4 regions of the Mesorhizobium sp. M0088 genome follow, and region 1 is predicted to be linked to each of the others. Evidence: predicted binding sites of a transcription regulator. Region 1 holds the regulator's gene; each other region holds the start of a gene.

Region 1 (7,979 bases):
AGACCCCGGTCGTCGAATCCGGCGGCAGCGGCGCGGGCATCAAGGAATTCTGCAAGGGCGTCGGCGAAGATACCATCGACATCGCCAACTCGTCGCGTCCGATCAAGGCGGACGAACTCAAGTCCTGCGCCGACGCCGGCGTGAAGGAAGTCCAGGAAGTCCGGATCGGCTATGACGGCATCGTCTTCGCCACCGACATCAAGGGCCCGGATTGGGCGCTGGTTCCCGCCGACATCTACAAGGCGCTGGCGGCCAAGCTGGTCGTCGACGGCAAGCTCGTCGACAATCCGAACACCAAGTGGAGCCAGGTCAATCCGAAGCTGCCCGACTGGGACATCGCCGCCTATATTCCGGGCGAAAAGCACGGCACGCGCGAAGTGTTCGAGACCAAGCTTCTCGATGCCGGCTGTGACAAGGCTGCTCTCAAGGCCGCCGGCATTGCCGACGACAAGGAAATCGGCAAAACCTGCATCGCCATCCGCAAGGACGGCAAGGCCGTCGACATCGATGGCGACTATACCGAGACGCTCGCCCGCATCGACTCCAACAAGACCGGCGTCGGCGTGTTTGGCCTCGCCTTCTATGAGAACAATGCCGACAAGCTGAAGGTCGCCACCGTGGAAGACGTCGTGCCTTCGACCGAGACGATCGCCAGCGGCAAGTATCCCGTCTCGCGCCCGCTGTTCTTCTACGTCAAGAAGGCGCATCTGGGCGTCGTTCCCGGCCTCAAGGAATATGTCGAGTTCTTCCTTGACGACCAGATGGTTGGCCCGGAAAGCCCGCTCGCCGAATACGGCCTCGTTGCGGCTCCGGATGCCGAGCGTCAGGCCCAGCGTGACGCTTTCGCCGCCGGAAAGTCGATGTAATCAGCTGCCGAACCGGGGTGCGGGCCAAATCCCGCGCCCCGGTTTCATCGCAGGCCGCAATGGCGGCTGCGTAAGAATTTCTCTTGGGGTGGGTCCATGTCGTCCTTGCTCGTACTGGCCATCGTCGTTGCCGTCGGCCTGGTTGCCTTTTTCATCGGTCGGCAACGTGCCGCGGCCCAGGACAATGGCAAGGTCAAGCCGCATTCGCGCGCCCACTATCATGGCTGGTGGGCCTTCCTGCTCGCCGTTCTGCCTGCTCTTTTGCTGCTTGCCGTCTGGACCGTCGGGTCTTCCGTCTATCTTGACCGACACATTCACACTGCCTTGCCCGAGCGCACCGTCGACAGCAAGGTTGCCAGTGAGGCACTGGATGTCAGCCTCGTAAAGAGCCTCGCCAGGGGCCTGCGCAAACTCGATGCAGGCACACTGGCCGCAATGCCTGCCAGCTTTGCCGAGCTGCAGCCGCTGCTCGCCGCCAAGGGTGTGGCACTGGCGAGCGACACGCAGGATTACATGATCCCGATCGCCGTCGAGGCGAACAAGGTCCAGGACCGGCTCGGCCTGTTCGGCGCCATTGTCATTCTCGTTTCCTCGATCGCCGGCGCCTTCTATGCGCTCAGGCAGATCGAGCCGCGCGCCAGGGCCCGCAACAATGTCGAGAGGCTGATGCTGTGGGGGCTGCTTGCCGCCTCCACCATCGCCATCCTGACCACCATCGGCATCGTGCTTTCGATGCTGTTCCAGACGATCACCTTTTTCGAAAGCGTCTCGCCGATGAGTTTCTTCTTCGGCACCGTCTGGGATCCGCGTTTTGCCGCTGCCGGTTCGGGCGGCAGCCAGGGTCAGTTCGGCCTGATCCCGCTTCTTGCGGGCACGCTCTACATCGCCGCCGTCGCGCTGCTGGTTGCGGTGCCGGTCGGGCTGATGTCGGCTGTCTACATGGCCGAATACGCAACGCCCAAGGTGCGCTCGGTGGTCAAGCCGGCGCTTGAACTTCTGGCCGGCATACCAACCATCGTCTACGGCATCTTCGCCGTCGTCACGCTTGGGCCGTTCCTGCGCGACCTGTCCGCGGCGCTGACCGGCGGTTCGCCCTTCATCCAGGGCCAGAGCATCTTCACCGCCGGCCTGGTCATGGGCGTCATGCTGATCCCGGTCGTGTCCTCTCTCTCGGACGACATCATAACCGCGGTGCCGCGCGCCATGCGCGACGGGTCGCTTGGCCTCGGCGCGACCCGCTCCGAGACGATCAAGCGGGTGATCCTGCCGGCTGCACTGCCCGGCATCGTCGGCGCCATCCTGCTGACCGCCTCGCGCGCCATCGGCGAAACGATGATTGTCGTGCTGGCGGCGGGCGTCGCCGCCAACCTTACCATCAACCCGTTCGAGGCAATGACGACCATCACCGTCAAGATCGTCAACCAGCTCACCGGCGACCTCGAGTTCAATTCGCCGCAGACGCTGGTCGCCTTCGCGCTCGGCCTGACGCTGTTCGCGCTGACGTTGGTGATGAACATCGTCGCGCTCTACATCGTGCGCAAATATCGGGAGCAGTACGAATGACCGACATCTCCATGGATACGATGGTCAGGGCGGCGGCCCATCCGCGCCGCGACATCGGCCTGAAGGCCCGTTACGCCGCCGAACGCCGTTTCCGCATCTATGGCGTCGTGGCGATTTCCGTAGGCTTGGCGTTCCTGGCAATCATGCTGATCACCATCGTCTCGAAAGGCTACACCGCCTTCTGGCAGACGACGGTATCACTGCCGATCTCGTTCGACGAGAAGGTGATCGATCCTTCCGGCAAGCGTGCAACCGATCCGAGCGTTCTGATCAAGGCAAATTATCCCAAGCTCGCCGAAAACGCGCTTGTGGCCAAGCTCGGCATCTCTCCTGATGACAAGCCGATGATCCAGAAGCTCAAGGGCTTCCTGTCGGAAGGCGCCCGCGTCCAGTTGCGCGACATCGTTGCCGCCGATCCGTCCGTGATCGGCACGACACGCAACGTCAACATCCTCGCCGCCGCCAATCTCGACTCGGCTTTCAAGGGCCAGATCGACCTCAGTGTCGAGGAAGCGCGACGCAAGGTCTCGGACCAGCAGATCACCTGGATGAACAAGCTCAAGACCGAGGGCGCGATGGCCGAGCACTTCAACAGCGGCCTGTTCACCTACGGCGCCTCCAGCCGCCCGGAAACCTCGGGCATGGGCGTGGCGATCATCGGCTCGTTTTATATGATGGTAATCGTGTTGCTCCTGGCGCTGCCGATCGGCGTCGCCGCCTCCATCTATCTGGAGGAGTTTGCCAAGAAGAACCGTTTCACCGACCTTATCGAGGTCAACATCAATAATCTGGCAGCGGTGCCGTCAATCGTCTTCGGCTTGCTCGGCCTCGCGGTGTTCATCAATTTCCTGGGCATGCCGCGCTCCGCCGCTTTCGTCGGCGGCCTGGTGCTGACACTGATGACGCTGCCGACGATCATCATCGCGACGCGCGCCGCACTTGCCGCGGTGCCGCCGTCGATCCGCTCGGCGGCTCTCGGTCTTGGCGCCTCCAAGATGCAGATGGTGTTCCAGCACATCCTGCCGCTTGCCGCACCCGGCATCCTCACCGGCACCATCATCGGTCTAGCGCGTGCGCTCGGCGAAACCGCGCCGCTGCTCTTGATCGGCATGGTCGCCTTCGTCGCCGATCCACCGACGACGCCTTTCGATCCGGCCACCGCGCTGCCGGTGCAGATCTATATGTGGGCGAACGAGGCCGAACGCGCCTTCGTCGAGCGCATGTCGGGCGCCATCATCATCCTGCTCGTCTTCCTCATGGCCATGAACATCACCGCGATCGTGCTTCGGCGTCGGTTCGAGCGGCGCTGGTAGAAAAAAGGCATTTTGGTATGAACATCATGACCGAACAGTCCCTTGAAAACGCAGTGGGCGATAAGATGAACGCCAAGTCGAACGAAGTGATCAAAATGCGCGGCGACAAGGTCGGCGTGTTCTATGGCGAGAAGCAGGCGCTGTTCGATGTCAATCTCGACGTCCGCCTGAATCAGGTGACGGCGCTGATCGGCCCTTCCGGCTGCGGCAAGTCGACCTTCCTGCGCTGCCTCAACCGCATGAACGACACCATCGATTCCGCGCGGGTAACCGGCAAGATAACGCTCGACGAAGAAGACATCTACGACAAGAACATCGATGTCGTCGAACTCAGGGCGCGCGTCGGCATGGTGTTCCAGAAACCCAATCCGTTCCCCAAGTCGATCTACGAGAACGTCGCCTATGGCCCGCGCATCCACGGATTGGCCAAGCGCAAGGCCGACATGGATCAGATCGTCGAGTCGAGCCTGAAGAAGGCGGCAATCTGGAACGAGGTGAAGGACCGTTTGCAGGAACCTGGCACGGGTCTTTCCGGTGGCCAGCAGCAGCGTCTGTGCATTGCACGCGCCATCGCCGTGTCGCCCGAGGTGATCCTGATGGACGAACCGTGTTCGGCGCTCGACCCGATCGCCACTGCTCGCGTCGAGGAACTGATCGACGAACTGCGCCAGAACTATACGATCGTCATCGTCACCCATTCGATGCAGCAGGCAGCGCGCGTGTCGCAGCGCACCGCGATGTTCCATCTAGGCTATCTGGTCGAGGAGGGCGCCACCGACAAGATGTTCACCACCCCCGACGACAAACGCACCCAGGACTACATCACCGGCCGGTTCGGCTGAGCTCAGGCATATGAGGGACGAAGATCATGGGTGAACATACCGTTGCATCTTTCGATGAGGATCTGGAGCAGATCAGCCAGCTGATCCGCGACATGGGCGATCTCGCCCGCTCGATGGTCAGTGGCTCGACCAAGGCTTTGCTCAATTCGGACAATGCGCTGGCGCAGCGCGTGGTTTCCGATGATGCCATCATGGATGCACGCCAGCGCGAGCTGGACGATCGCGCCATCACGCTGATCGCCAAGCGCCAGCCAATGGCCAACGATCTGCGTGCGGTGGTCGGTTCGATCCGCATGGCCGGCGACCTCGAGCGCATCGGTGACCTTGCCAAGAACATCGCCAAGCGCGTCGGCACTGTCGGGCTGAGCGTTACGCCGCACGACCTTTCGCATTCGATCGACGCGATGGCGCAGCTGGTGCTGATCCAGGTGCAGGGGGTCGTCGACGAGTATGCCGCCGCTGACGCGGCTGCGCTTGCCACGCTCAGAAACAATGATGAACGCATCGACGTCAAATACACCTCGGTATTCCGCGAGCTGCTGACCTACATGATGGAAGATCCCCGCAACATCACGGCGTGCACGCACCTGTTGTTTTGCGCCAAGAACCTCGAGCGGATCGGCGACCACGTGACCAACATCGCCGAAAATGCCTACTATGTTTTGACCGGCACGCAGCTGCCAGCCAATCGTCCGAAGCAGGACGAGACGGCAATGTCCGCGCCAGCGGCATAACAGGGGTGACCAGCCGATGATCGCACCACGCATCATGGTGGTGGAGGATGAGGAGCCGCTAGGCGTGCTGCTCCGCTACAATCTTGAATCCGAAGGTTACCAGGTCGAGGTGGTGACGCGCGGCGACGAGGCCGAAATCCGGCTGCAGGAGAACGTTCCCGATCTTCTGGTGCTCGACTGGATGGTGCCTGCGGTTTCGGGCATCGAACTCTGCCGGCGCCTGCGAATGCGTCCCGAGACCGAGCGGCTGCCGATCATCATGCTGACCGCGCGAGGCGAGGAAAGCGACCGCGTGCGCGGCCTGTCGACCGGCGCCGACGACTATCTGGTCAAGCCCTTCTCGACGCCGGAGTTCATGGCCAGGGTCAAGGCGCTGCTGCGCCGGGCCAAGCCGGAAGTGCTGTCCAGCGTGCTGAAGGTCGGCGATATCGTGCTCGATCGCGAGTCGCACCGTGTCTATCGCAAGAAGAGCGAGATCCGGCTTGGGCCGACGGAATTCCGCCTGCTCGAATTCATGATGCGCCATCCAGGCCGCGTGTTCTCGCGCAGCCAGCTGCTCGACAATGTCTGGGGCGAGACGATCTACATCGACGAGCGCACGGTCGACGTGCATGTCGGCCGGCTGCGCAAGGCGGTCAACAATGGCCGTATGCCTGATGTCATCCGCACGATCCGTGGCGCCGGATACGCCATCCGAGAGGACTGAACTCCCTCGTTTGAACTCACGCCACGTTCTTGCCGCCGAAACCGGATCTTGCCTGCACGCCCGGCGCAAAAATCTCCTGATCGACGAAGATCAGCGCCCGCATGGCGCAGCCTTCGCGGATCAGCGGCAGTTCGTTCGGCTCGGTGTCGAAGGAAATCGATTTGGAATGCTGGCCGCCGGCGGTCTGGGCAATCGCTTGCCGCAATGCCGGCTCGATCAGGTCGAAGGCGGCGGCGCTGACACCGACCATGGCGACCGGCGCCGGATCGATCAGCGCGAACAGGCTGCCGAGGCCGTAGCCGAGCGCTTCGCCGGCCTTGCGATAGGCTTCCCGTTCGGGTCCGTCACCTTCGCGGGCCGCGGCAGCCAGGGCGCGCATGTCGGCGTCGCTGACATCGGCAACGGGTTCTGCATCCTCGCCCATCTGCCTGGCGTTGCGCCAGATGGCGTAATTGCCCGCATAGGCTTCGACGCAGCCGCGCCGTCCGCAGCGACATAGCGCGCCGTTCGGCCGATGGATCATGTGGCCGAATTCGCCGCCCGAAGAATGGGTGCCGGTGAACAATTCACCCTTCAGCACCAGTCCCATGCCGATGCCGTGCGACAAAAGGATAGCGATGAAATCGTCGCGGTAACGATCGGGGTCGCGCCAGCGCAGCGCCACCGCCATCATGTTGCAGTCGTTCTCCATTATGGCAGGGATGCCGAACTCGTCTTCGAATATGTCAGCGAAGGCGATGTCGGTGTGCGGCGTGATCGGCGACCACAGCATGGCGCGGGCACGGGTGTCGGTGATGCCCTGGATGGCCAGCGCGATGCGGGCGATGCTGCGCACGTCCAGGTCGGGATCTGCCAGGCGGCGCCGCACGATGGCCGTGCATTCCCCGATCAGCGACTCGCGCGACATCGTCAGCGTGTCCAGCCGGCGCTGTTCCTCGGATATCACCTGGCCGGCATAGTCGATGACGGCGACGGAGAGGAAGTTCAGCGACAGCACCACGGTCATTACCGCGGCCGCTTCCGGATTGAGACTGAGGCCGACCTGCGGCCGGCCGCGTTTGAGCGAGCCGGCCTCGCTCGGCTTGCTTTCGGTCAGGATGCCTTCGACGATCAGGTCGGATGAAATCGCCGAGATGGTCGAATGGCTGAGGCTTGTGGTCGCGGCGATCTCGGTTCGCGACGGCTGTCCGGCGCGGCGCACTGCCGCGATCACCATGGCGCGGTTGCGGCGGCGCAGATCGTCGTGGCGGATTCCGACCGACATGTTCTTTCATATCCTCCCGGTCGCCGCGGTTCCTCCTGCCCCTGGAACGCTGTCGGTGACGCCGGTAAATACTGGCAGAAGCTGCACGCCGTGTCATTTATTTATTCCGAGACTCGAAAAAAACTCGAAATGACATCAAAATCCATCAGAATCGATGTTGACAGCGTTCGGGCGTTGGCCCAGTATTTTTTCGAGGCTCGAAAAAATAGAGCCTCTGTGCCGGCCCTCGGGTCAGTTTGGTCGCGCCATACGCGGCGCAGGGAGGATAATATGAAAAGATTCACGGCCGCCATCCTGGCGGGTGCCGCCATGTCGCTGACGCTCGCGTCTGTCGCGCAGGCGAAGGACAAGGTTGTCGGCGTTTCGTGGTCCAACTTCCAGGAAGAACGCTGGAAGACCGACGAAGCCGCCATGAAGACGGCGATCGAGGCCGCCGGCGACAAGTACATCTCCGCCGATGCGCAGTCCAATCCCGGCAAGCAGCTTACCGATGTCGAAAGCCTGATCTCGCAGGGCGCTAATTCCCTGATCATCCTGGCGCAGGACGCTTCGGCCATCGGCCCGGCCGTGCAGAAGGCGCTGGACGAAGGCATTCCGGTCGTCGGCTATGACCGGCTGATCGAGAACAAGGACGTCTTCTATCTGACCTTCGACAACAAGGAAGTCGGCCGCATGCAGGCCCGCGAAGTGT
Region 2 (7,979 bases), on a different contig from region 1:
AGCCAGGCTTCCGCACCTGGCCCCGCCACCGCATAGCGCGAATAGGCCGAGATATCGACGAGACCGGCGGCGCGCCGCACCTGCAGCGCCTCGTCGCCGACGATGTCGAAGGCGTTGGAGCGCCGCAGCGTCGTGTTCTCGGCAAATCCCATCGGCGCGAAATAGGCCGGGATTTCCAGCCCCCAGGAAGCCGTCCATTCGCATCCCGCCGCGCTCATGCCGTCATAGGCACCCGGACGTTTCAGCGGCCGGCCGGCGGGCAGTCGTTCATTGGGAAAGGTCATCACGAAGCGGCGCGAATAGAACTGGCGCGTCGTCTGCCTGAGATATTCCCGGTTGGCGGCGAAGGCGCCGTAGCGAGCGATGTCCATGCCGAAGATGTCGGCCTGCGGTTCGCCGAAAATCATCCACTCGGCCAGCGACTTGCCGACGCCGCCGCCCTGGCTGAAGCCGGCCATGACGCCGCAGGCGACCCAGTAGTTCCTCAATCCGCGCACCGGTCCGACGATCGGATTGCCATCCGGCGTGAAGGTGAAGGCGCCGTTGACCCATTTGCGGATGCCGGCCGTCGCCAGGCAAGGAAAGCGCTCATGCGCCTTGGCGAGTTCGGGGCTGATGCGGTCGATGTCTTCCGGGATCAGCTCGATGCCGTAGTCCCACGGCGCGCCATCCATGTTCCAGTGCTTCGGGTTCTGCTCGTAAACGCCGAGCAGCACGCCCTTGCGCTCCTGCCTGAGATACGAAAAGCCGTCGAGATCGACGGCGATGCCGATTTCCCTGTCCAGCGCCGCGATCTCGGGAATGTCTTCGGTGATGAAATAATGGTGCTCCATCGGCGTCACCGGCAGGTCGATGCCGGCCATGCGGCCGAGCTGCTTTGCCCACAGCCCGCCGGCATTGACGACATGCTCGGCGATGATGGTGCCCTGCTCCGTGACGACATCCCAGCGACCGTCGGCGCGCGGCTTCAACTCGACCACCCGGTTGCGCAGGATGATGTCGGCGCCGCGCTTTTTTGCAGCGCCGGCATAGGCGTGCGTCGTGCCGTACGGGTCGAGATGGCCTTCGTTGGAATCATGCAGGCCGCCAAGCACGCCGGTGACGTCGACGATCGGGCAGATCGCCTTGATCTCATCGGGCGTTACCAACCTAGCGGTCTCGATGCCGACCGACTGGAACACCGCCCAGGCCGATTTCAGCCACTCCCAGCGCGCGGGATCGCTGGCGATGTTGACGCCGCCGGTCATGTGCAGGCCGATATCCCAGCCGGATTCGGCCTCGATCTCGCGGTAGAGATTGATGGTGTAGTCCTGCAGCGCCGCCACGTTGGGGTCGGCGTTGAGCGCATGGAAGCCTGCCGCCGCGTGCCAGGTCGAACCGGCCGTCAGTTCGGCGCGCTCGATCAGCGCCACATCGCTCCAGCCAAATCGCGTCAGATGATAAAGGACGGAGGCCCCCACCACGCCACCCCCGATGACGACTGCGCGGTAGTGCGACTTCAAGGCTTCCCCTCCACGGTTAGTCCGAAGGCTGGAGCATATATGCACTGGACATAAGTGTCTAGTGCCGCGCGCGCGCATCGTTTTTCGTCGACCGTCGGCATGCACTGCGCGCTGTCACGCAAGCATCATGTTCGCGCCGTAGACCGCGTTTCGGGGAGGCTTGCGCGGCATCATCGATGTCGCACCTCTTTCAGTTTTTCGTCCCGCGGCCGCTCCGGCACATCCGTCACAAAGAGGATTATCCATGAAATACCTGTATCGAACCGCGTCGCTTGGCGTCGCGCTGGCCTTGTTCACCGCCGTGACGCCGGCGCTCGCCGACAGCACCGCGACCGTCGGCGGCACGAGCTTTGTCAACAAAGGGCTGGTCGGCGTCGGCCGCATCCCGGCCGCTCAGCGCGACAAGTTCGGCGAGACGTTTGGTTCGGGCTCGGGCATGTCGATCGACACATCAGGCTGGACGCATGAGGCCGCCGGCTACAAAGGTTCGCTCTGGCTGCTGCCGGATCGCGGCTACAATGTCGTCGGCACCACCGGCTACCGGCCGCGCCTCAACACCGTCGCCATCGAGTTTACCCCGGTGGCACCAGGTGCGGCACCTGCTGCCGGCCAGCAGCAGACCGGCGTCAAGGCAACGCTCGCCGACACCATGCTTCTCACCGACGACAAGGGCGCTGATGCCACCGGCCTCGATCCGCTCAACGGCGTGCGCGCGGCGAGCGGCGACATGCCGATCCTGCCCGAAGCCAACGGCAAGCTGGCGCTCGACAACGAAGCCATCGTGCGGCTGCCCGACGGCTCGATGTTCATCTCCGATGAATACGGCCCGAACATCTACCGGTTTTCCGCCGACGGACATCTGTTGTCGGCGACCCAGCCACCGGCTGCGCTGGTGCCGATGCGCCACGGCGCGCCGAACTTTGCCTCGGACAATCCGGGCCCAGGTGCTGCCGAACCCGATCCGAAGGATCCCGACACCGGCCGCCAGAACAATCAGGGCCTCGAAGGCATGGCGATGACGCCGGACGGCAAGTTCCTGATCGCGGTGCTGCAGTCGGCGCCCCGCCAGGATGGTGGCGATTCGCCCGCGACGCGCCAGAACACCCGCGCGCTGGTCTATGACGCCTCCGACCCCGCTCATCTCAAGCTTGCGCATGAGTATGTCGTGCCGCTGCCGGTGTTCAAGGATGCCAAGGGCAAGACCAAGATCGCCGCACAGAGCGAGATCGTGGCGCTCTCCGACAAGACCTTCCTGATGCTGGCGCGCGACAGCGGCAACGGCCAGGGGCTGAAGGGCGACACCTCGCTGGTGCGCCAGATCTTCGTCGTCGACGTCTCGGCCGCGACCGACATCGCCGGCGGCGCCTTCGATGCCGCCGACAAGCCGCTGGCACCCAAGGGCGTGCTCGATCCGTCGGTGACGCCGGCCAAGCTGACGCCGTTCATCGACATCAACGACAAGGGCGAACTCGGTCGCTTCGGCCTGCACAACGGCGCGCCGAACGACAAGAATAACTTGTCGGAGAAGTGGGAGGCGATGTCGGTGGTCAGCGTTCTCGATCCGAAGCTGCCCGACGACTACTTCCTGTTCGTCGCCAACGACAACGACTTCCTCGCTCAGGACGGTTTTCAGGTCGGCGCACCTTACAAGGCGGAAGACGGCGCCGATGTCGACACCATGTTCCTGGTCTATCAGGTCACGCTGCCGGGTCTGGCCAAGAAGTAACCACCCACTGCACGGGCGGGCGTGCTTGGCGCGTCCGCTGGGGCTCGCGGCTGGGCATGAACGGGGCAGCGGCCTTTCAACCGTGCGGCGCGTTCGCAAGGGTGCATCTCGGTCCCGCCTGCGATATCATCGTGGACTGGATCCAAATCACCATCCGCCGAGCTGCCCGCCATGGACGAAAAAATGCCCGCGCGCCGGCGCACCGGCGACCTGACCAGCGGCCCGATCCCGCGCACGCTCTTGCTGTTCGCCCTGCCGGTGCTCGGCTCCAACGTGCTCCAGTCGCTCAACGGTTCGATCAACGCCGTCTGGGTCGGCCGTTTCCTCGGCGAATCGGCGCTGACCGCCACCTCCAACGCCAACCTCGTCCTGTTCCTGATCCTCGGCACCGTGTTCGGCATCGGCATGGCGGCCACCATCCTGGTGGCCCAGTCGGTCGGTGCCCGCGACCTGCCCGAGGCGCGCCGCATCGTCGGCACCAGCGCGACGTTCTTCTTCCTTGTTTCCGTTATCCTCGCGGTCTGCGGCTGGATCTGGGTCGACGCCATTCTCAACACGCTCGGCACACCGGCCGATGCCTTGCCGCTCGCGCGCTCCTATCTGCGCATCATCTTCGTCGCCGTGCCGATGATGAACCTTCTGTCCTTCGTCATGACCGTGCTGCGCGGTGCCGGCGATTCACGCACGCCCTTCTTCTTCATGGCTCTGGCCGTCGTCCTCGACATCGTGCTCAACCCATTGCTCATCCGCGGCATCGGGCCGTTTCCCGAACTCGGCATCGCGGGCTCCGCCACGTCCACGCTGATCGGCCAGACGGTAAGCGTGATCGCCATCCTGATCGTGCTCTATGTGCGCAAGCATCCGCTGCGGCTGGCCGGCGCCAACCTCGCCCTGCTGCGGCCCGATCCCGCCTTGCTGCGCATCGTCGTCTTCAAGGGCGTGCCGATGGGTCTGCAGATGATCGTCATTTCGGCGGCGGCATTGACGGTGATGGGTATCGTCAATTCCTACGGCTCACAGGTCGCCGCCGCCTATGGCATCGCCGCCCAGCTGTGGACCTACATCCAGATGCCAGCGCTCGCCATCGGCGCCGCGGTGTCCTCGATGGCGGCGCAGAATGTCGGCGCCGGGCGCTGGGACCGGATCGGCCGCATCGCCGCCTCCGGCGTCGGCTTCAACCTGGTCCTGACCGGCGCGCTGGTTGCCGTGCTGTCGGTTTTCGACCGTTCGGTGCTGAGCCTGTTCCTGAGCAGCGACAGCGCGGCGATCGACATCGCCGTCCACATCAACAATGTCGCCTCGTGGTCGTTCATCCTGTTCGGCATAACCATCGTGCTGTTTGCCACCGTACGAGCCACGGGTGCCGTGATGCCGCCGCTGATCATCCTGGTGATCTCGGTGCTGGTCGTGCGCACCGGCTTCGCCTATTTCATGCGTGGCGTGATCGGCGAGGAAGCGCTGTGGTGGAGTTTCCCGGCCGGCTCGATCAGCTCGCTTGTACTGGCGGCGGCCTACTACCGTTTCGGCCGCTGGCGCACCACGCACATGATCGAGAACAGGCCGGCGGCCGGCGAGCCGCCGGACACCGGTCTTGGCGTGCCGCGCGGACGCGCGCATCTTTCGCCTGAAACACCGAACGGCTGAAGCCAGGTTGCGCTGGATCGCCCCCAAACTTCAACGCCTCTGTTTCAATCCAAAACCCAGTGCCACCAGCGCAAACGCCACGATCATGCCGGCGAACGCCAGGCTGCAGTGATGGGACTGGCATAGGTCGAAACGATACCGATGCCGATGACAGGCAAGGCATTGCCGACAAAGCAGCAGATGAAGAAGCTGGACACCACTTCGGCGCGACGATCCTTCGGCGCGATCTCGTTCACCACTTGCAGCCCGCCACGGTAACCAAGCGCCGCCGCAACGCCGCAACAGGCCGTCGCAGCAACCATCAGTGTCATCGAGGCCAGTATCTGCGCCGCCACCACCAACACCACGCTTGGGATCATCAATGCCAGCGCAGCCAGCATCGCCTTGTTGCTCTTCATGTGCATCAGAACGACGATGCTGATCGCGGTGACGATCGCCAGTTCGAAGAACAGCGCGCCGGCGACGGCGTGGTTGATCACATGCAGCTGCTGCGCCAGGATGCTCGGCGCCAAGGCGGCGTAGAACCCGACCAGCGCCATCGCGCCGAAGCCGGTCACCGCCGGCGCGACGAAGCGCGCACGGATCTCCTCCGGGATGGAAAGTTGCGGCCGCAAGGAAATCCGCCCGAGGCTGCCCGGCTTCGCCACCGTTTCGCGAGTGCGCCAGACCAGGATCGTCACCACCACAAGTGCTGCCAGATAGACAATGAAGATCAGCCGCAACGGCCATGGTTCATATTCAGCCAGAAGTCCCGAAATCAGTGCGCCGAAGCCGAGGCCGAGGAAATTGGTGCTGGTGGCAATCACACTGGCGCGCGACTTGTCCGCGCCGGGAAGAAGTTCTGCAATCCACGCGGTTCCGGTCCCCGCGCCGACGCCGATGCCAAGTCCGCTCAGGATGCGGGCGACGTCGAGCGAGGCGACGTTTCCGGCAAACAGGAAGACAAGCGCACTGACGATGGCGACAAGCATCGCTGCCAGGCTCGCGGGCCGGCGCCCGACGACATCGGACACCCCGCCGAACATCAGCAATGCCGCCAGATTGCCGACGACATACACGGCGTAGATCAGCGTCAGGGTGATTTGTGAAAAGCCGAATTGCTGCTTGTAGACGATATAGAGCGGCGTCAGCACCGTGCTGCCGGCAAACAGCACCGCAATCATCGCGGCGACGGTGGGGATTGCAAGAGCATCGCTGCGGGCCTCGTTGTGCGTATGCGCCAAACCGCGAATGGTCATGGCCAACCTCGTCACCGGTTTCAGGGATAGCGACCTTAACGCGCTTTCATCTCCGACGTTCCGGCCGGCCGGCAGGCTCCTGACAGCATGGAGGGCATTGACCGGGCGCCACGTTCGTTGTGAGCGCTCAACCCAGGCGATGGCATATTGGGACTTCCTCCCATAACCTATGCTGAGGCCAGGAGGATTTATGGGCAAAGGCAGGGTCGAGGCATTCACCGATGGCGTCGTGGCTATCATCATCACCATCATGGTGCTTGAGTTGAAAGTGCCGCATGGCGAGGACTTCTCCGCCCTGGTGCCGTTGTGGCCGATCTTCTTCTGCTACGTGCTGTCCTTCATCAATGTCGGCATCTACTGGAACAATTTGCACAACATGTTCCACGCCGTGCAGCGGGTCGACGGGCGCGTGCTGTGGGCGAATCTCAATCTGCTGTTCTGGCTGTCGCTGATGCCGGTGACGACGGCCTTCATGGGCGAGAACCACTTTGCACCGGTGCCGGTCGCGGTCTATGGCACCGACCTCGCGCTATGCGCCATCGCCTACACCATGCTCGCCGCCGCGCTGCATCGCCTGCACGGCAACGATACCGCCTTTGCCAGGGCGCTGGGTACTGACCGCAAGGGGAAGCTCTCGCTGGCTGTCTACATCGTGGCCGTCGTGCTGACCTTCGTCAGCCAGTGGATCGGCGTCGCGCTCTATGTGCTGGTCGCGACGATATGGCTCGTACCGGATACGCGCTTTGCGCGGGTGATTGAAAAGTAGCTGTCTTCACGCATTTTCAAGGCAAAGCGCTGCACGTCTTTCCCGGTGTTGCGTTACTTGCGCATCGCTTTCAGTTTTTCCGCCACCGATGCAGCGAGGTCGGCATAGCGCTCCTCCAGCCGTTCCGCGGCCTTGATGATCGAGAAATCATGGCCGAACTTTTCCAGCGCCATGCGCAGCTTCTCGACGAACTCGGCTTGTTTCTCCAGCGCGGAAAAGAGCGTCTTCACCTGCGTTTCGCTGATGTCGGGGTTGGCCAGCATCTGCGGCACCTCGCGGCCCATCTGGTCGCCAATAGCGGTCTGTTCCTTCAAAATTGCAACCCAGTCCGTCAATCAGGAAATCTCCGTTTGTCCCCAGGGCCAAAGTTTGTTTTGTCCCCAGGGCAAAATCTCTTTCGCGGAGGCAAAGGGCAACATGCGCAGCCTCGACCGAACTGGTCAACCCGACAAGGCGAGCAGAGGCTTGCACCGGCCGGTTCCGACGCTAAGTCTGCGCCATCGAACAAGGAACCCATCGCCCATGATCACCGACGCCGAGATCCAGACCGCCCTGCCCGCGCTTGCCCCAGGCAATGCCGCCGTGATCACCGGCGCCGCCAGCGGCATCGGTCTGGCGGCCGCCAAGCGGCTTGCACTGATGGGCATGAAGATCGTGCTGGCCGACATTGGCGGCGCGCGACTGGACGACGCCTCGCGCGCCGTTTCTGCGATTGCCGGCGACGATGCCGTGCTTGCCGTCGCCGCCGACGTTTCGAAGGCGGATGAGGTGGACCGCCTCGCCGAGAGGGCGTTCGGCGCCTTCGGCGGCGTGTCGCTTCTGATGAACAATGCCGGCGTCGGCGACAACCCCGGAAAGCCATGGGAAAACCGCGATGGCTGGAAACGGCTGCTGGACATCAATTTCTGGGGCGTCGTGCATGGCGTGGAGGCCTTCGCGCCGCGCATGCTGGCCTCGGCCAGGCCGGGTCTGATCGTCAACACCGGCTCCAAGCAAGGCATCACCACGCCGCCCGGCAATCTTGCCTACAATGTTTCCAAGGCAGGGGTGAAAACCTTCACCGAGGGTCTGGCGCATGCGTTGCGCAATGAACCCGGCGCCCA
Region 3 (7,979 bases), on a different contig from region 1:
GCGGCCTCGCCGGCTGGAGGACGAAGCATCTGATTCTGGCAGCGGATATTGCCACTGAAGTCCGGGATAGCGTATCGGCGCCTGACCGCGCTGATACGGTCGTCTCCATTCTCGTCGACCAGTCCGGATCGATGCGCGGCCAGAAAATGCTGTACGCGGCTGCTTCAGTCGACATTGCACAGGAGTTTCTGCGGACACTCGGCATAAAGGTCGATATCCTTGGGTTCACCACGCGCAATTGGCGCGGTGGGGAATCGCGGCGCATCTGGAATGAAGATGGCCGGCCCAAAAATCCGGGAAGGCTGAACGACCTGCTGCACATTATCTACCGGCAGGCCGACGACAGCCGTCAGAGCAGTTTGGGTCATGTTCTCAAGCCGATGTTACGGCCGGACCTTCCCAAGGAGAACATCGACGGCGAAGCCATCGAGTGGGCCGTTGGGCGTCTGCGAGAACGACCCGAGGCCCGTAAGGTTCTGCTTGTTGTCTCAGACGGAGCACCCGTTGACGACGCCACGCTGCTGGCAAATGGAGCGCACTATCTCCAAGACCATATTTTGCAGGTGATTGGGCAGGTTGAGGCAGCCGGAGATATCGAATTGCTGGCCGTTGGTCTGGGCTTTGCCGTCGACCGATACTACCGGACGTCGGCGCATTGCGAGGCGCCCGACGAGCTTGCCGGGACGGTGTTGTCCCTCTTGCGGGACCATTTGATCGCTAAACGGGACAGTAAAGTCGAGTTGAGCTGACAAGGCTGCACCCCGCCTTTCGTACCCCAGCGTTGCAGGTCCGCTACGTTGGGAGATTGCTGCCGCCAGAAAACTGCTTGCAATTAAAAACCAGTTTGATACAAAACAACTGCTTGCAAAGTACAACTGGTTATCGGGGAGGCTCGCATGTCCAAACTTCGCGTCAACGCTTTCACCCTGTCGCTCGACGGCTATGGCGCCGGTCCCGATCAGGATCTGCAAAATCCTCTCGGCCTCGGTGGGGAATCCTTGCACAAGTGGTTTGTCGACACCCGCACCTTCCGTGAGATGGTGCTCGGACAAGATGGCGGCACCACCGACGTCAACGAGGCGTTCGCGGCGCGCAGCTTCGAAAATGTCGGCGCCTGGATCCTCGGCCGAAACATGTTCGGACCGATCCGCGGCGAGTGGCCTGACGACAGCTGGAAGGGCTGGTGGGGCGACAACCCGCCGTACCACGTGCCGGTTTTCGTGCTGACCCACCACAAGCGAGCGCCGATCACGATGGAGGGCGGGACGACCTTCCATTTCGTCACCGACGGCATCCATTCGGCGCTCGAACAGGCAAGAGCGGGCGCTGGCGGCAAGGACGTGCGGGTCGGCGGCGGCGTCGCCACCATCCGGCAATATCTGCAGGAAAAACTGATCGACGAGATGCATCTGGCGATCGCGCGGTGCTGCTGGGCACGGGCGAGAACCTTTTTACCGGCCTCGACATGCTCAAGCTCGGTTATGTCTGCAACGAGCAGGTGGCGACGCCGCTCGCCACGCACGTCATCATCAAGCGGGCGTAGGTGGAGAGCCAATCTCCCCCCTCGAGGGGGAGATTGCAGCTTCGTCTATCTCAATACTTCTCCGGCACGTAAAGCTCGCGCGGCAGCACTTGGCGTTCGTATTCGGGGTTGAAGACGCGCTCCGGCAGCGTGATCTCCTCGTGCGGCACCTCCTCGTAGGGCAATTGCTTGAGCAGATGGTCGATGCAGTTCAGCCGCGCGCGCTTCTTGTCGTTGCCCTCGACGATGAACCAGGGCGCTTCCGAGATGTTGGTGCGGGCGAAGGTCTCTTCCTTGGCCTTGGTGTATTGCTCCCAGCGCACGCGCGACTGCAGGTCCATCGGCGACAGTTTCCACTGCTTCATCGGATCATGGATGCGCATCAGGAAGCGCATCTGCTGTTCCTCGTCGGTGATCGAGAACCAGTATTTGACCACGGTAATGCCCGAGCGGACCAGCATGCGCTCGAACTCCGGCACGTCGTGAAAGAATTCTTCGACCTGATCGGGCTGGGCAAAGCCCATCACCCGCTCGACGCCCGAGCGGTTGTACCATGAGCGGTCGAACAGCACGATCTCGCCGCCGGCCGGCAGATGCGGGACATAGCGCTGGAAATACCATTGCGACTTTTCGCGCTCGGTCGGCGCCGGCAGTGCCACGACACGGCAGATGCGCGGATTGAGCCGCTGGGTGATGCGCTTGATGACGCCGCCCTTGCCGGCCGAGTCGCGTCCCTCGAAGATCACCACCAGCTTCTTCTTGTGGTAGGCGACCCAGGACTGCAGCTTGATCAATTCGGACTGCAGGCTGATCAGGTCGCGAAAATATTGCATGCGATCGATCGAAGGCGGATGCGAATTCTTGTAGATCTTGGCGATCTCCATCGACAGCGCCGGCTCCGACATTTCGAGCTCATAGTCTTCGTCGAGCGTGTCGGCGAGTTCGGCTTCAAGCCAATCCCTGGCCGCAGAATTCTGTTTTAGCTCGGTCATTATCGGCTGCTCCACTTGCAAGCTCTGTCGATCGGCGCCCCAAACTCCCGGCTTACAGCCCGGAACGGCAACGCCTGAGCCGACTTCAATATAGGCCCGCAATGACGGTTTTATTGCAGCCTGACCTGATCGCCATCACTGCAAAAACCCGCGAGGCATGATCGATCCGCCGCCCTGGCATGGAGACATACCGCGCAAATTGTCCTACAAATAGCAGCCACATTCGGGCGCCCTTCCCAACCCCTTCTCAATGCAATCGCGAGGACCGACATGGAATACCGCACTCTCGGCCGTTCCGGCCTGAAAGTATCGACGCTGACCATGGGCACCATGACTTTCGGCGGCGCCGGCGCATTTTCGGCTGTCGGCAAGACCGACCTCGACGAGGCGCGCCGGATGATCGATCTCTGCATCGACGCCGGCATCAATGTCATCGACACTGCCAACGTCTATTCGAACGGCATTTCCGAAGAAATCATCGGCGAAGCGCTCGGCGGCAAGCGCAAGGGCGACGTGCTGATCGCCTCCAAGGCACGGATGCGGATCGGCAAAGGTCCGAACGATGAAGGCCTGTCGCGCCATCACCTGATCCGCGAATGCGAGAAGAGCTTGAAGCGGCTCAGGACAGACGTCATCGACATCTATTTCCTGCACGAATGGGATGGCGTGACACCGCTGGAGGAAACCATCGCCGCGCTCGATACGCTGGTTGCCCAGGGCAAGATCCGCTATGTCGGCTGCTCCAACTATTCCGGCTGGCAGGTGATGAAGGCGCTCGGCGTCAGCGACAGCCATCATCAGCCGCGCTTCGTTACGCAGCAGATCCACTACACGCTGGAAGCGCGCGAAGCGGAGTACGAACTGCTGCCGATTTCCGTCGACCAGGGATTGGGCGTTCTGGTCTGGAGCCCGCTTGCCGGCGGATTGCTGTCCGGCAAATACCGCCGCGACAGCCCCACCGCCCGCCAGCTTGCAGGCTGGTCGGAACCGCCGATCCGCGACGAGGACCGGCTGTGGCGGATCGTCGATGTGCTTGTCGAGATCGGCGCGCAGCGCGGCGTGTCGGCAGCGCAGGTGGCGCTGGCCTGGCTGCTTGGCCGGGCGGCCGTCAGTTCGCTGGTGATCGGCGGCAGGACGGAAACGCAGTTCCGGGACAACATCGCGGCGGCAAGCCTGGTGCTTTCCGGCGAGGAGCGCGAGCGCCTCGACGTGGTGAGCCGGCCGCCCTTGCTCTATCCCTACTGGCACCAGCAATTGACGGCAAAGGACCGGTTTGGCGCCGCCGATCTGGTGATTGACCGAAGCGGCATCTGATCGGCAAATCGACGGCGATAGGTATCGGCCGCCGCAATGATGAGCCTGGCCCCTTCATTGCAACGCGCATCTTGCAAGCCTGGCCATCATCGACGCACTATCGCTTCAGCTGTTGTGTTTGACGGCTAATGCTCCTAGGCAGGACCAGAGCCGCGAGGCAGTGAAAAGGAGCCGATATGGCGCGACCACCAAATTACGATCAGGAACGCAAGGAACGCGACCGCCAGAAGGCGGCCAAGAAGGCCGAGAAGCTGGCAGCCAAGGTTGCAGCGAGGGAACGTTCGAAGCCCGAAGACGAGACTGAAGCCGAAACCGAAACGGCAAAGTGACGGCAAACGGCCCGCAGATGCGGGCCGCGCCTCAATTCGGATTGCCGCCCCGGATGTCGCCTTGTGTCAGGCCGGCGCCTTGTCGCTGACGAACACGTCCACTTCGCGTGCTGCCGCGATGAAGGCGCGCCTGGCGTTCATCGCCGGCTTGTCGCCGGCGAGTGCGTCATGGCAGGCCTGCAGGGCCGCGCGATGCTTGGGGCTGCGCTTGCCGGGCCAGCTGTTGAGGAGGTAGTCGGAAGCCTCACGCGCCGTGCGCAAGAGCTGAGTGCTTCCCGCCGCGACTGACTTCACAGTCACAGGTGTTTCAAATCGGTTGTTTTCCATGGCCGCTCCTTACGCCATCGGCGTCTGCGAAGCGAGGCGAAAGTGCGCATACGTCCAGACGCCGCTTTGCGCCCCTTCATTCACTCTTAAGCAGCAACGACGGCAAAGCCTCTGGCGCGAAGACCGCGCCGATCGTTGGCGAGCGACGTCACCAGCCGGTCGCGGCTGCCGACGATGTGGACCGAGAGCAGGCGCGCGGCTTCATCGGCGTCGCCAAGGCGCGTGGCCGCCAGAATGGCGCGATGTTCAGCCCAGGCGCGGGCAAGAGCCGCTTCGTCGCGAACCTCCAGCCAGCGCGCCCGCGACAGGCGCGTCATGGCATCGCGGACCGCCCTAAACAGGAATTCGTTGCCGGACAGACGCGCCAGTTCGATGTGGAAATCCATGCCGACACGATGCCATTCCTCGCGCGGCGTGTCGTTGTCGCAGGACTCGAGCATCGCCTCGATGACATCGACGGCGCTCCGGTCCGCCAGGCTGCATGTCAGGCGAAGTGCCGCAACCTCGACTGCTTCCCTATAGACGGCGATCTGCTCGAGTTCAGCCAGATTGATGGGCGACACCGTCCAGCCGCGCCCGTCCCTACCAACCAGGCCCTCGGTCTCAAGCCGCAGCAGTGCTGCCCTGACCGGGGTTCGCGACGCGCCGAAGCGGCTCTCGATCCAGCGCTCGGTCAGCTTCTCGCCGGGACCGATCTCGAGGCCCAGGATCATTTGCCGAAGCTGTTTCTCGACGCTCTGCATCTGCGACATTTTTGCTCCCGGTTTCCGGTCGTTATGGCTTCGGACCGTTTGACGACGATCACATTTGAGGTTGCATTGACAGCGGCCAAGCTTGCGTCCATGACGTGCACCATCTTGGTATCCCAATTTGGTATCCGCAGCAACCATCGATAAAGAGTTGCTGGGACAGGACATATGACATGCAGCAGCAGAGCACGCCCCCGGCAACCGACAGCACCTACAACATTCACTGGCGGCGCAATCTGTTCGTGTGCTTTGCCGGATCGTTTTCGACGCTTGTCGCCATGACGCTGCTGCTGCCGTTCCTGCCGCTCTATATCGAGCAGCTCGGCGCCGAGGGCCACGCGGCGATCGTGCAATGGTCGGGGATTGCCTATGGCGCGACGTTCTTCGCGGCGGCGCTGGTGGCGCCGCTCTGGGGACGTCTCGGCGACCGCTACGGCCGCAAGGTGATGCTGGTTCGCGCCAGCTTCGGCATGGCCATATGCATGTCGCTGACCGGCATGGTGCAGACGGTCTGGCAGCTGGTGCTGCTGCGGCTGCTGATTGGGTTTGCCGGCGGCTATTCCTCGGGATCGACCATCCTCGTCGCCATGCAAACACCCAAGGAGCGTTCCGGCCGGGCGCTGGGCCTGCTGTCGGCCGGTATCACGGGTGGGGCTCTGGTCGGTCCGCTGGTTGGCGGCGCCCTGCCGCCGCTGATCGGCATCCGCGCCACCTTTCTCCTCTCCGGCGGCGTCATCTTCCTGGCGTTCCTGGCAACCACGTTTCTGATCAAGGAGAATCCCCGGCCGAAAACAGCGGACGCCGCAGCGACGCAGAAGCGGAAAGGCGGCTGGTCACAAATCCCCGACAAGCGGCCTGTCGTCGCCATGCTGGCGACCGGCATGCTGTTGAGCTTCGCCACCATGTCGATCGAGCCGATCATCACCGTCTATGTGCAGCAGTTGATTGCGGACCAAAGCCGTGTGACGCTGATATCAGGCGTCGTCATGTCGGCGGCGGCCCTTGGCGCCATCCTGTCGGCCTCGCGTCTCGGCAAGCTCGCCGACCGCATCGGCCACTGGAACGTCATCATCGGCGCGCTTGCCGTCTCGGCGCTGCTGCTGATCCCGCAGGCCTTCGTCACGCAAAGCTGGCAACTCATCGGCCTGCGCTTCCTGATGGGCCTGGCGCTGGGCGGGCTCTTGCCGTGCATCACCAGCGTTATCCGTCACAATGTGCCTGACGGCGTCGGCGGCAACGTGCTCGGGTTGTCGATTTCCGCCCAGTATGTCGGGCAGGTCGCCGGCCCCCTGCTGGGCGGCTTTGCCGGTGGTCATTTCGGCATGCGCTCGGTGTTTCTGGGCACATCCGTCTTGATGGCGGGGGGCGCGGTGTATAACTGGCTCGCACAGTCGCGCCGCGAGCAGGACATGCTCGCCAAAGCCGGCAAGTCCTGACGGGATTGGGCATCCCCCTGATATCACGGAGCCATGGACATGAGCACGGCCGAACGACCTTCCGACAACAGCGGCCGTATCCTCGTCCTGGCCGGCGGCCTGTGCGGCGGCGCCGGCGTGGCGCTGTCGGCCGCGGCAGCGCATCTGGGCGGCGCCTTCGTCGGCACCGCCGCATCCTTCCTGCTGATGCATGCGCCGGTCTTCCTTGCCGCCGGATTGCTTGGCGCGAACCGGATGCTGCGCATCGGCAGCCTGATCCTGCTGGTCGGGCTCCTGCTGTTCTGTGGCGATCTGCTGGCCCGCGATTTCATCGGGTCGCGACTGTTCCCGCTGTCGGCGCCGATCGGCGGCACGCTACTCATTGCCGGCTGGCTGGCGATCGCTGCCTCGGCGCTGGTGCGCGTGCGTCCCTGACGCCTCGGCGCGCCCGCCGGCATCAAACGTCAAAGCGTGGCTTGCTAGTCTTGCCGACGTTCGGGCTTGATGAGCAATTCGCGATTGCGTCGCCGCAGCTTGGCCAACCAGCGCTCTTGCGGCCTTTTGGAAGCCGGCGCGATGCCCCAATAGTTGCGGTAGATGTCTTCGAACAGATAGCTAACGGGATGCATGATGTGCTTCCTTTAGATTCTTGAATCGATCCAATCGACAGGCGCGAAAACCGACCCCGCTCAGCTCCGCTTGCGCTCCACATGGAACCGCAACTCGCGAACCCATGGGCTGGCTTTGCCGCGGCGCTTCTGCGTCGTGGTGTTCGACGAGATGCTCCAGTCGTTGCGGTAAATGTCTTCGAACAGAAAATTGACGGGATGCATGGCACAACTCCCCTGAATATCTTGAATCGATCCAATTCAAAGAATCATCGCTCACTTGGATCGATTCAAATATACGCCTTGGCGAGGCTGCGATCAAGTCAAAATTTGAACCGATCCAACGAAAGTGTTAGATGGGAGGAATTCAGGAGACGAAGATGGCGCCATTTATCTCTACAAAGACAAGACCGGTCCGGCTGGCGGACATTGCCAAGGCGGCCGGCGTGTCGCACGGCACCGCGTCCAACGTGTTCGCCCGTCCGGAGATCGTGCGTGAGGAGGTCCGCGAGCGGGTCAAGGCGGCAGCCGAGGCCATGGGATATGGCGGCCCCGATCCCAAGGGCCGGCTGCTGCGCGCCGGCAAGGTCAATGCCATCGGCGTCGCGACCGCGGAACCCCTCTCCTATTTCTTCGACGACCCCTTTGCCCGGGTGATGATGGCCAGCATCTCGCAGGCTTGCGACGCGACCGGTGCGGGGATTTCGCTGGTCTCCGCAGCCA
Region 4 (7,979 bases), on a different contig from region 1:
TTCATCGGCGCGGTGCACCGGATCGCGGCGCGGCTGGACAATGATTTCGTGCTGGTTGCCGGTGCTTTGTCAGCCGACCCGGCCCGTGCCAAGGCCTCGGCCGCCGAACTGGGGCTCGACCCCGCACGCAGCTATGCATCCTATGCCGAGATGGCCAAGGCCGAGGCGAAGCGCCCCGACGGCATCGAGGCAGTGGCCATCGTCACGCCCAACAATGTCCATGTGCCGGCGGCAAAAGCTTTCCTCGAGGCCGGCATCCACGTCATCTGCGACAAGCCGCTGGCGACGACGCTGGCCGAGGCGAAAAAGCTTGCGGCGATCGTCGAGAAGACCGGGAAGGTGTTCGTGCTGACGCACAACTACACCGCCTATCCGATGATCCGGCAAGCACGCGAAATGGTCGCCAAGGGCGTGCTCGGCGACATCCGCATCGTGCAGTCCGAATATCCGCAGGACTGGCTGACTGAGGATTTGGCCGCGACAGGCCAGAAGCAGGCGGCGTGGCGCTCCGACCCCAAGCAGGCAGGCGCCGGCGGCGCGCTGGGCGATATCGGCACGCATGCCTACAACCTCGCCCGCTTCGTCTCGGGGCTGGAACTGGACTCCCTGTCGGCCGATCTCGACGCCTTCGTGCCGGGCCGGCTTCTCGATGACAACGTCAACGTCATGCTGCGCTTCAAGCCTATCGGCAAGACGCATCCGGCCAAGGGCATGATCTGGGCAAGCCAGGTGGCGCCCGGCCACGAGAACGGGCTGAAGCTGCGCATCTATGGCTCCAAGGGTGGGCTGGAATGGGTGCAGGCCGACCCGAACTATCTCTGGTACACGCCGTTCGGCCAGCCGAAGCAATTGATCACCCGCAACGGCGCCGGCGCGCTGCCGGTGGCGGGCCGTGTCAGCCGCGTGCCGTCGGGCCATCCGGAGGGCTATCTCGAAGGTTTCGCCAACATCTACCAGGAGGCCGCGCGGGCGATCCGGGCAGCGCGCCGCAAGGGTGGCAAGCCGCCCAAGGATGTCGTCTTCCCGACCATCCAGGACGGCGTAGAAGGCATGGCCTTCATCGAGGCCTGCGTGAAGTCGTCGAAGAAGAATGGGGCGTGGACGAAGCTCTGAAATAGAGGCGGTCCGGGGGATTCAAGGGGAGGGGCGTCGATGAAAATCGGCATGTGCATGTTCTTATGGACGACGGCCGTGTCGAAGAAACACGAGCCGCTGTTGCGCGACATCAAGGCAACGGGCTTCGATGGCGTCGAGATACCGATCTTCGCCGGCGCGCCGGACGATTATAAAAAACTCGGCGATCTGCTCGACCGCATCGGACTGGAGCGGACCTCGGTTTCGGCCATGGGCGATCCGGCGATGAATTTGATCTCGGCCGACGCGGCGACGCGCAAGGCCGGTGTCGACTATATGAAATGGGCGATCGACTGCGCGCAGGCACTTGGCGCCAGCACACTGAGCGGTCCGCTGCATTCGACGCTCGGGTCGTTTTCCGGCTCCGGACCGACCTCTGCCGAGAAGAAGCGCTCGGTCGCCTCGCAACGCGCGATCGGCGACCATGCCGGCAACAAGGGCGTCACCATCGGCCTCGAGGCGCTCAACCGCTTCGAATGCTATCTCCTCAACACGATGGCGGATTTGTCGGAGCATATCGACGCCATCGACCGGCCGCACATCAAGGCGATGTACGACACCTTCCACGCCAATATCGAGGAGGCCGACCCGATCGGCGCCTACACGAAACACCGCAGGAATGTCGTGCATATCCATATTTCGGAGAATGACCGCGGCGTGCCGGGGCGCGGCAACATTCCCTGGACCGAAACGTTTTCCGCCATCCGCAAGAGCGGCTATGACGACTGGCTGACGATCGAGGCGTTCGGCCGTTCGCTCAAGGATTTGGCGGCGGCGACCAAGGTGTGGCGCGATTTTTCCGAGAGCCCTGAAGCGGTTTATCGGGATGGGTATAAGCATATCAGGAACGGGTGGAAGAGGGCCGGCGCCTGAGACGCGAGCCGAAGGTCGGCGAAGCAAAACCGGTACCACCTTTGCTTCGTCGACCTTCGATTCAGGATCGTGGTCTAAGCCGCCGGCAGCAGGCGGGCGGAGGCGCCCCGCGCGCGCTCGTCGTTGCCGTTTCCGACGGTCCCCATCAGTTTGCGGCGGAGATAGTTGGAGATATTGTCGAAGACAAAAACGACAATCAGGATCAACAGCACCATGTAGAAAACATTGGCCCAGTTGGTGCCGGTGCGCATGGCTTCCCATAATTTCAGACCGATGCCGCCGGCACCGACGGCGCCGATGATTGTCGCCGAGCGGGTGTTCGATTCCCAGAAATAGAGGGATTGGCTAAGGAACACTGGCAGAACCTGAGGCAGCACGCCGTAGCGTTGCACCATTGTTGGTGTGGCGCCCACCGAGCGGATGCCTTCGCGCTGCTTGTCGTCGATGTTTTCCAGCGCCTCGGAATAGAGCTTGCCCAGGGTTCCGGTATCGGTGAAGAAGATCGCCGACATGCCGGCCAGCGGCCCCGGACCAAAGCCGCGGGTGAAGAACAGCGCCCAGATCAGCATGTCGACAGACCGCAGGAAGTCGAAGAAGCGTTTTGTCGCCTGGTTGGTCAACCAGTTCGGCGTGATGTTGCGCGCAGCCAGGAAGGCGAGCGGAAAGGCGACGACCGAGGCCAACACTGTGCCGACAAAAGCCATGACGATGGTTTGCAGAAGCTTCAGCCACACGTCGCCGTGTTGCCACTCGGCATTGTAGAGGATGTTGTCCCAGGCAAGCGCTGCGTTTGACCTCGACGGATCGATGCGTTCTCCGGAGACGATCAATGAAGCGACCTCGCCAAACGATTTTCCCCAGAATGGCGAATTCGTGTCAAACACAAAATTCGCCCAACCAAAAAACCGCCTCCAGGCGATCACCTCGTCATTTTGCACTTCAGCGCGGCCCAAAAATCCGAACGAGACATAGGCTGTCGAACCTGGCTTGCGTTGCTCTATCCAGTCAGGCAGCGGTGTGCGCGGCGTGACAGACCTGTCCTTGGCAATGTCGAAGACGACGCTTTCGGCGCCGCGCGTCACCGTGACAAGATTTGGCGCAATGGCAATCTGGCCGCTGCCAAGGACGACGGTCGCCGCCACCACGGCCTTTTCGCGCACCGTTTTGGGCGCGGCCGGAACTGGTTTGTCTGGCGAGGGGGCCGGATTCTCGGCCGTTGGCGCGCCAGCCGCCATGAACGAACCCTGCGACGACTTGTCGGTCGCGGTCGCCGGTGCCGGTGCGGCGTCGACCCGCCGCTCGACCTCGGCAATCTGCTTGATAACCCAGTCGGGATTTGGATTGGATCCCAGTTTGGAGAAACGAGAGTAGTCGATGGTCAGATAGCCGTCCTTGAATTCGATGTCCGGGCGGATTTCGTAAGACACCCAGTCGGCGAGATAAGCGCCGGCCAGGTTCCAGTTCGCCTTTCCGAGAACGATGCCGATCGAGAAGAACCACGAGCAGTAAAAGGTGTAGAGGATGCATAGAAGGATGCCGAACGGGGCGGCATAGCGCTTCCATAAAGGCCGCTGAAACGCATCGGGATAGCGAGCGGCGATGTCGTTGATGGCGTCGGCGTTCATTGCGTTACTCTCCGCGCCCGTATGCGAACGCCTGCCTGCCGACGAGACGTTGTCTCAGCCATGCCGAAAACTGGTCAACGGCGACAATCGTGCAGAACAGCAGAAACACGATGGCTATGGTCTTGGCCTCATGGCCCCGGCTGATCGAAAGACGCAGGGATTCGCCGATGCCGCCGGCGCCGACGGCACCGAGAATGGTCGAAGCGCGCACATTGATCTCGAAGCGGAGCAGGAAATAGCTCATGAAGTTGGGCAGAACCTGAGGCACCATGCCGAACCACACCCGTTCGACCCAGTTGGCGCCAACGGCCCGCAAGCCTTCGTCAGGCTTCATGTCGGCGTTCTCGACCACTTCGTAGAACATTTTTCCGAGCGCGCCGACGGTGTGGATGCTGACCGCGAGGATCGCTGGAATGGGCCCAAGCGAGAAGATCGCCAGAAAAAAGCCGGCAATGACGATTTCCGGAAAGGCGCGGACAATTTCGAGGAAGCGGCGCGTGGTGAAGCGGAGCCAGCGGCTGGCCGTCACGTTGCTTGCAGCCAGGAAGCAGAGCAGGAAACCGAAGGTGGAGCCGACCAGGGTCGAAAACAGCGCAATGTTCAGGGTCTCGATCATCCGGTAGAAATACTCCGGAATGTAGATGCCTTGGGTCAGGTAGACCCGGCCTTCGGGATAGTCGAATTTGAGGCTGCCATCGTCATAGGGCGACGGCAGGTCGAACAGCGCGCGCACCGGGTCGAACCAGTCGCGCGGCTTCAATTCGACGAAAAAGTCGGCGATGTGGGGAAGGCGGTCGAAGAACTTTCCGGCGTTGGTTTCATTGGCGAACCAGAGCGAGCCCGAGAGCGCAAGTAACAGGAAAACCAGGCCTCCGATCGTGTAGAGGCGCCGGCGAGCGGCGAGGTCGCGCCAGTGCCGCTCGGCTAACGCTCCTTCCGTGGAGAGCGCAGGCGCGCGGTAAATTTCGGTCGCACTCATCGATAGTTCCCCAGCCCGTGACGCGGCAACGCCGCCGGCGGCACTTTGGCCCCGGCGGCGTCGTGCCTTTTGGCTTACGAGCCGATCTTCGCCTTACGAGCGTCGATGATCGCCTGATAGAATTCCGGGGTGACCGGCGAATAGCTCTTGAAGTCGCCGCCTTGCACCGCCGCGAAACAGGCCGGGTCGGTCTGCGGAAGCTTGGTCAGGAAATCGGTGATCTTCTGCTTGGTGTCGGCGTCGAGCGAGGTGCGTATGACCAGCGGGCCGTTCGGGATCAAGGGGGACTGCCACAACTCTACGAGGTCGTCCATCTTGAGGACACCCTTGTCGACCATCTTGCGCAGATTGCCGGAGCTGTAGCCATCCTTGAAGTCGCCGACGCCGGAGGCCCAGGTGGTGCCGGCATCGAAGGTGCCCTTCAGAACTTCAAGGACAAGCTGTTCATGGCCGCCGCCGAAACCGGTCGACGCGAAATAGCTCTTCACATCCATGCCGATGTCTTTGGGCAGCGAGGTGACCGGGACCAGGTAGCCGGAAGTCGAATCGGGATCGGCGAAACCGAGTTTCTTGCCCTTCATGTCAGCGAGTGTCTTGATGCCGGAATCCGCACGGGCGACCATAACCGAATGGTAGCCGGTCGAACCGTCGGTCTGGACCGTCGTCAGGATCGGCTGAACCGCGTCCTTGTTCTCGAGGTAGACCTTGGCGTAGGCGGAAGCGCCGAGTTCGGCATAGTCGAGCGTGCCGCCGAGCAGACCCTGGATGACGCCGTCGTAGTCGGCGGCCGGGAACAGCGAAACTTTCTCGACGCCGAGGACTTGCTTGATGTGGTCGGCGAAGCACTGGTAGTTGCGCAGACGGTCGGCTTCGTTCTCGCCGCCCAGAATGCCGACGCGGAATTCCTTCAGATCCTGTGCCTGGACCGAGCCCATCGCCATGGCCATGATGGAAACGGCACCGAAAAGTATCTTTCTAAACATCTCTTCTCTCTCCTGTTGGTCCCGGCATCGCGCCGGCTGCGTTGGGATATGATGCCCTTGACGCGGGCTGGCGATCCAGGTCGCTCAGTAACCAGGAAAGGCTGGCTCAAGCGGTCCGGCGGATGCGGCGATTTTTTGCTTGATGATGACACTGGTCGAGGTGATGGCCTCGGAGATTTCGCCGCCGCTGCTGTCGGCGCCGTAGACCATGCGCACGGCCTCGCGGTTGAGCTCTTCCGGCGGGCCGTCGAAGACGACCTTGCCGGCAGCCATGCCGATGATACGGTTGCAATAGGTGCGGGCCGTGTCCAGCGTGTGCAGGTTGGTGATCACGGTGATGCCTTCGCGCAAATTGATATCCTGCAGCGAATCCATAACCACCTTGGCGTTGAGCGGATCGAGTGACGCGATCGGCTCGTCGGCGAGGATCACCTTCGGCTGCTGCATCAACGCGCGGGCAATGGCGACGCGCTGCTGCTGGCCACCCGACAAGGTGCCGGCGGCCTGCAGCGCGGTGCGGGCGATATCGAGACGCTCCAGCGCTGCTATCGCCTCGGCTCGTTCCTCGCGGGAGAAGATGCCGAGCAGGTTCGACATGGTGGAGCGGTGGTTCAGCCGGCCGAGAAGCACATTGGTCAGCACGTCGAGGCGCGGCACCAGGTTGAACTGCTGGAAGATCATGGCGCAATCGCGCTGCCAGCGCCGTAGTGGCGAACCGCGCAGCTGGGAGACCTCGGCGCCGTCAAAAAAAATCGACCCCTGGCTGGGATCGATGAGACGGTTGATCATGCGAAGAAGCGTCGATTTGCCGGCGCCCGAACGGCCGATGACGCCAACCATCTGACCATGCGGGATCGCGATGTTGATGTCGCTGACGGCAGTGTTCTTGCCAAATCGTCGGGTGACACCGCGGATTTCGAGCGTGGCGGAATTTGCTGGCATGGGGGCAGGTTCCAGGTCCGGACCATTGATCGTCAGGCTCTCGCCTAGCGCAGCCACATGAACCTGCCGTGTCGCGGTGATGTCAGTTTTGTTACGCTCCACAGGCTGGAGTCTAGTGTCGACCCTGGGTCAGCAGTCGAAGGTGATTTGGAACGCGGGCCTGGCGAGCTGGTGCCATCAAGCGTTCCAGACAAGGGCCGTCATGGCGCCGATGCTGGTGTCGAGAGGCATGTCATGCGGATAGTAGGGGCCGGGGCGGTTTGTGATAATGCCCCGCTGCCCCGCGTCAGTGACCGCCATTCCTGGACGTCGCTATCCACCATATTTCTCTAGGAACGTCTCGGCCTCAAGCTCCCGGAAATCATCCAACGCGGCGCGCAGCCTTGCATGGTCCCAGTCCCACCAGGCGAGCGCCTGGTAGCGTTCGGCCGTGCGGCGATCGAAGCGTTCGCGGATCGGCTTTGCCGGCACGCCGCCGACAATGGTATAGGGCGCGACATCTTTCGAGACCACCGCACCCGCGCCGACCGCGGCGCCATCGCCGACGGCGACGCCGGGCAGGATGGTCGAGCCGTGACCGAGCCAGGTGTCGTGGCCGATGGTGACGCGTTTAGCGCGGCGCTGGGCGAAGAATTCTGTCTCGTGCTCGGCATCGTCCCAGTAGTCCGAGGCGCGATAGGTGAAGTGATGCAGCGTCGGCCGCCAGGTCGGGTGGTTGGTGGCGTTGATGCGAACGCTGGCGGCGATGTTGGCGAATTTGCCTATTGTCGCGCACCAGACGGAGCAGTCCTGCATCATGTAAGAATAGTCGCCGAGTTCGCTTTCCGAGACCCGGCTGCGGTCGGCGATCTCGGTCCAGCGGCCGAGCGTCGAATTCTGTACATCCGCCGTCGGGTGGACCAGCGGCGTCTCGGACAATTTCCCGGTCATGCAGCGATTTTTCCGGACGCGAACGCGGTGACGTCGATGATGCGGTCGGCAACCGCCTCGCGCACGTCGTGGTCATGGAAGATGCCGAGCAGGGCGACATCAGCCGCCTTCTTGGCGGCGATGAGTTCGATCACGACATCGCGGTTCCTGGCGTCGAGCGAAGCGGTCGGTTCGTCGAGCAGCAGGATCGGATGCTCGGTGATGAAGCCGCGCGCGATGTTGACGCGCTGCTGCTCGCCGCCGGAAAAGGTCGCAGGCGGCAAAGCCCAGAGTTTCTCCGGCAGGTTGAGCTGTGCCAGCAAGGCGCGCGCCTTGCCGCGGGCAATCTCGCGATCCTCGCCGCGCTCGACCAGCGGTTCGGCGACGACATCGAGCGCCGAAACGCGCGGCACGGTGCGCAGGAACTGGCTGACATAGCCGATCGTTTGCCGGCGCACCGCAAGCACGGTGCGAGGGCTGGCGGTGGCCAGGTCGATCAGCCCGTCATCATGCGTGACGATGATCTGGCCTTCG

What was found. Region 1 encodes PhoB, which activates phosphate uptake and scavenging genes when phosphate is short. Its sites were predicted from a motif close to TGTCATNNANCTGTCAT; they were not measured.
Region 2: a site for PhoB is predicted at 1,615-1,631, ahead of NKJ67_RS21640 (esterase-like activity of phytase family protein). Genes of this name have one in related genera too.
Region 3: a site for PhoB is predicted at 2,616-2,632, ahead of ppk2 (polyphosphate kinase 2). Genes of this name have one in related genera too.
Region 4: a site for PhoB is predicted at 6,616-6,632, ahead of phnC (phosphonate ABC transporter ATP-binding protein). Genes of this name have one in related genera too.

The regions. Positions count from the first base shown of each region.
Region 1 is NZ_JAMYUI010000013.1:29,815-37,793, forward strand. Features, by position in the region: gene NKJ67_RS16845 (PstS family phosphate ABC transporter substrate-binding protein) at 1-866, shown strand, start outside; gene pstC (phosphate ABC transporter permease subunit PstC) at 963-2,429, shown strand; gene pstA (phosphate ABC transporter permease PstA) at 2,426-3,742, shown strand; gene pstB (phosphate ABC transporter ATP-binding protein PstB) at 3,760-4,584, shown strand; gene phoU (phosphate signaling complex protein PhoU) at 4,611-5,318, shown strand; gene phoB (phosphate regulon transcriptional regulator PhoB) at 5,335-6,024, shown strand; gene NKJ67_RS16875 (ROK family protein) at 6,041-7,288, opposite strand; gene xylF (D-xylose ABC transporter substrate-binding protein) at 7,559-7,979, shown strand, end outside.
Region 2 is NZ_JAMYUI010000018.1:7,027-15,005, forward strand. Features, by position in the region: gene NKJ67_RS21635 (GcvT family protein) at 1-1,502, opposite strand, end outside; gene NKJ67_RS21640 (esterase-like activity of phytase family protein) at 1,747-3,228, shown strand; gene NKJ67_RS21645 (MATE family efflux transporter) at 3,400-4,872, shown strand; gene NKJ67_RS21650 (MFS transporter) at 4,956-6,110, opposite strand; gene NKJ67_RS21655 (TMEM175 family protein) at 6,301-6,876, shown strand; gene NKJ67_RS21660 (hypothetical protein) at 6,930-7,211, opposite strand; gene NKJ67_RS21665 (SDR family NAD(P)-dependent oxidoreductase) at 7,399-7,979, shown strand, end outside.
Region 3 is NZ_JAMYUI010000028.1:76,465-84,443, forward strand. Features, by position in the region: gene NKJ67_RS28440 (cobaltochelatase CobT-related protein) at 1-749, shown strand, start outside; partial or broken gene NKJ67_RS28445 (dihydrofolate reductase family protein) at 897-1,543, shown strand; gene ppk2 (polyphosphate kinase 2) at 1,594-2,514, opposite strand; gene NKJ67_RS28455 (aldo/keto reductase) at 2,785-3,828, shown strand; gene NKJ67_RS28460 (hypothetical protein) at 4,005-4,157, shown strand; gene NKJ67_RS28465 (DUF982 domain-containing protein) at 4,224-4,484, opposite strand; gene NKJ67_RS28470 (GntR family transcriptional regulator) at 4,571-5,236, opposite strand; gene NKJ67_RS28475 (multidrug efflux MFS transporter) at 5,407-6,669, shown strand; gene NKJ67_RS28480 (DUF423 domain-containing protein) at 6,709-7,083, shown strand; gene NKJ67_RS28485 (hypothetical protein) at 7,128-7,277, opposite strand; gene NKJ67_RS28490 (hypothetical protein) at 7,338-7,481, opposite strand; gene NKJ67_RS28495 (LacI family DNA-binding transcriptional regulator) at 7,637-7,979, shown strand, end outside.
Region 4 is NZ_JAMYUI010000005.1:21,115-29,093, forward strand. Features, by position in the region: gene NKJ67_RS07430 (Gfo/Idh/MocA family protein) at 1-1,113, shown strand, start outside; gene NKJ67_RS07435 (sugar phosphate isomerase/epimerase family protein) at 1,153-2,007, shown strand; gene phnE (phosphonate ABC transporter, permease protein PhnE) at 2,082-3,632, opposite strand; gene phnE (phosphonate ABC transporter, permease protein PhnE) at 3,637-4,611, opposite strand; gene phnD (phosphonate ABC transporter substrate-binding protein) at 4,686-5,594, opposite strand; gene phnC (phosphonate ABC transporter ATP-binding protein) at 5,679-6,536, opposite strand; gene NKJ67_RS07460 (DapH/DapD/GlmU-related protein) at 6,849-7,466, opposite strand; gene phnL (phosphonate C-P lyase system protein PhnL) at 7,463-7,979, opposite strand, start outside.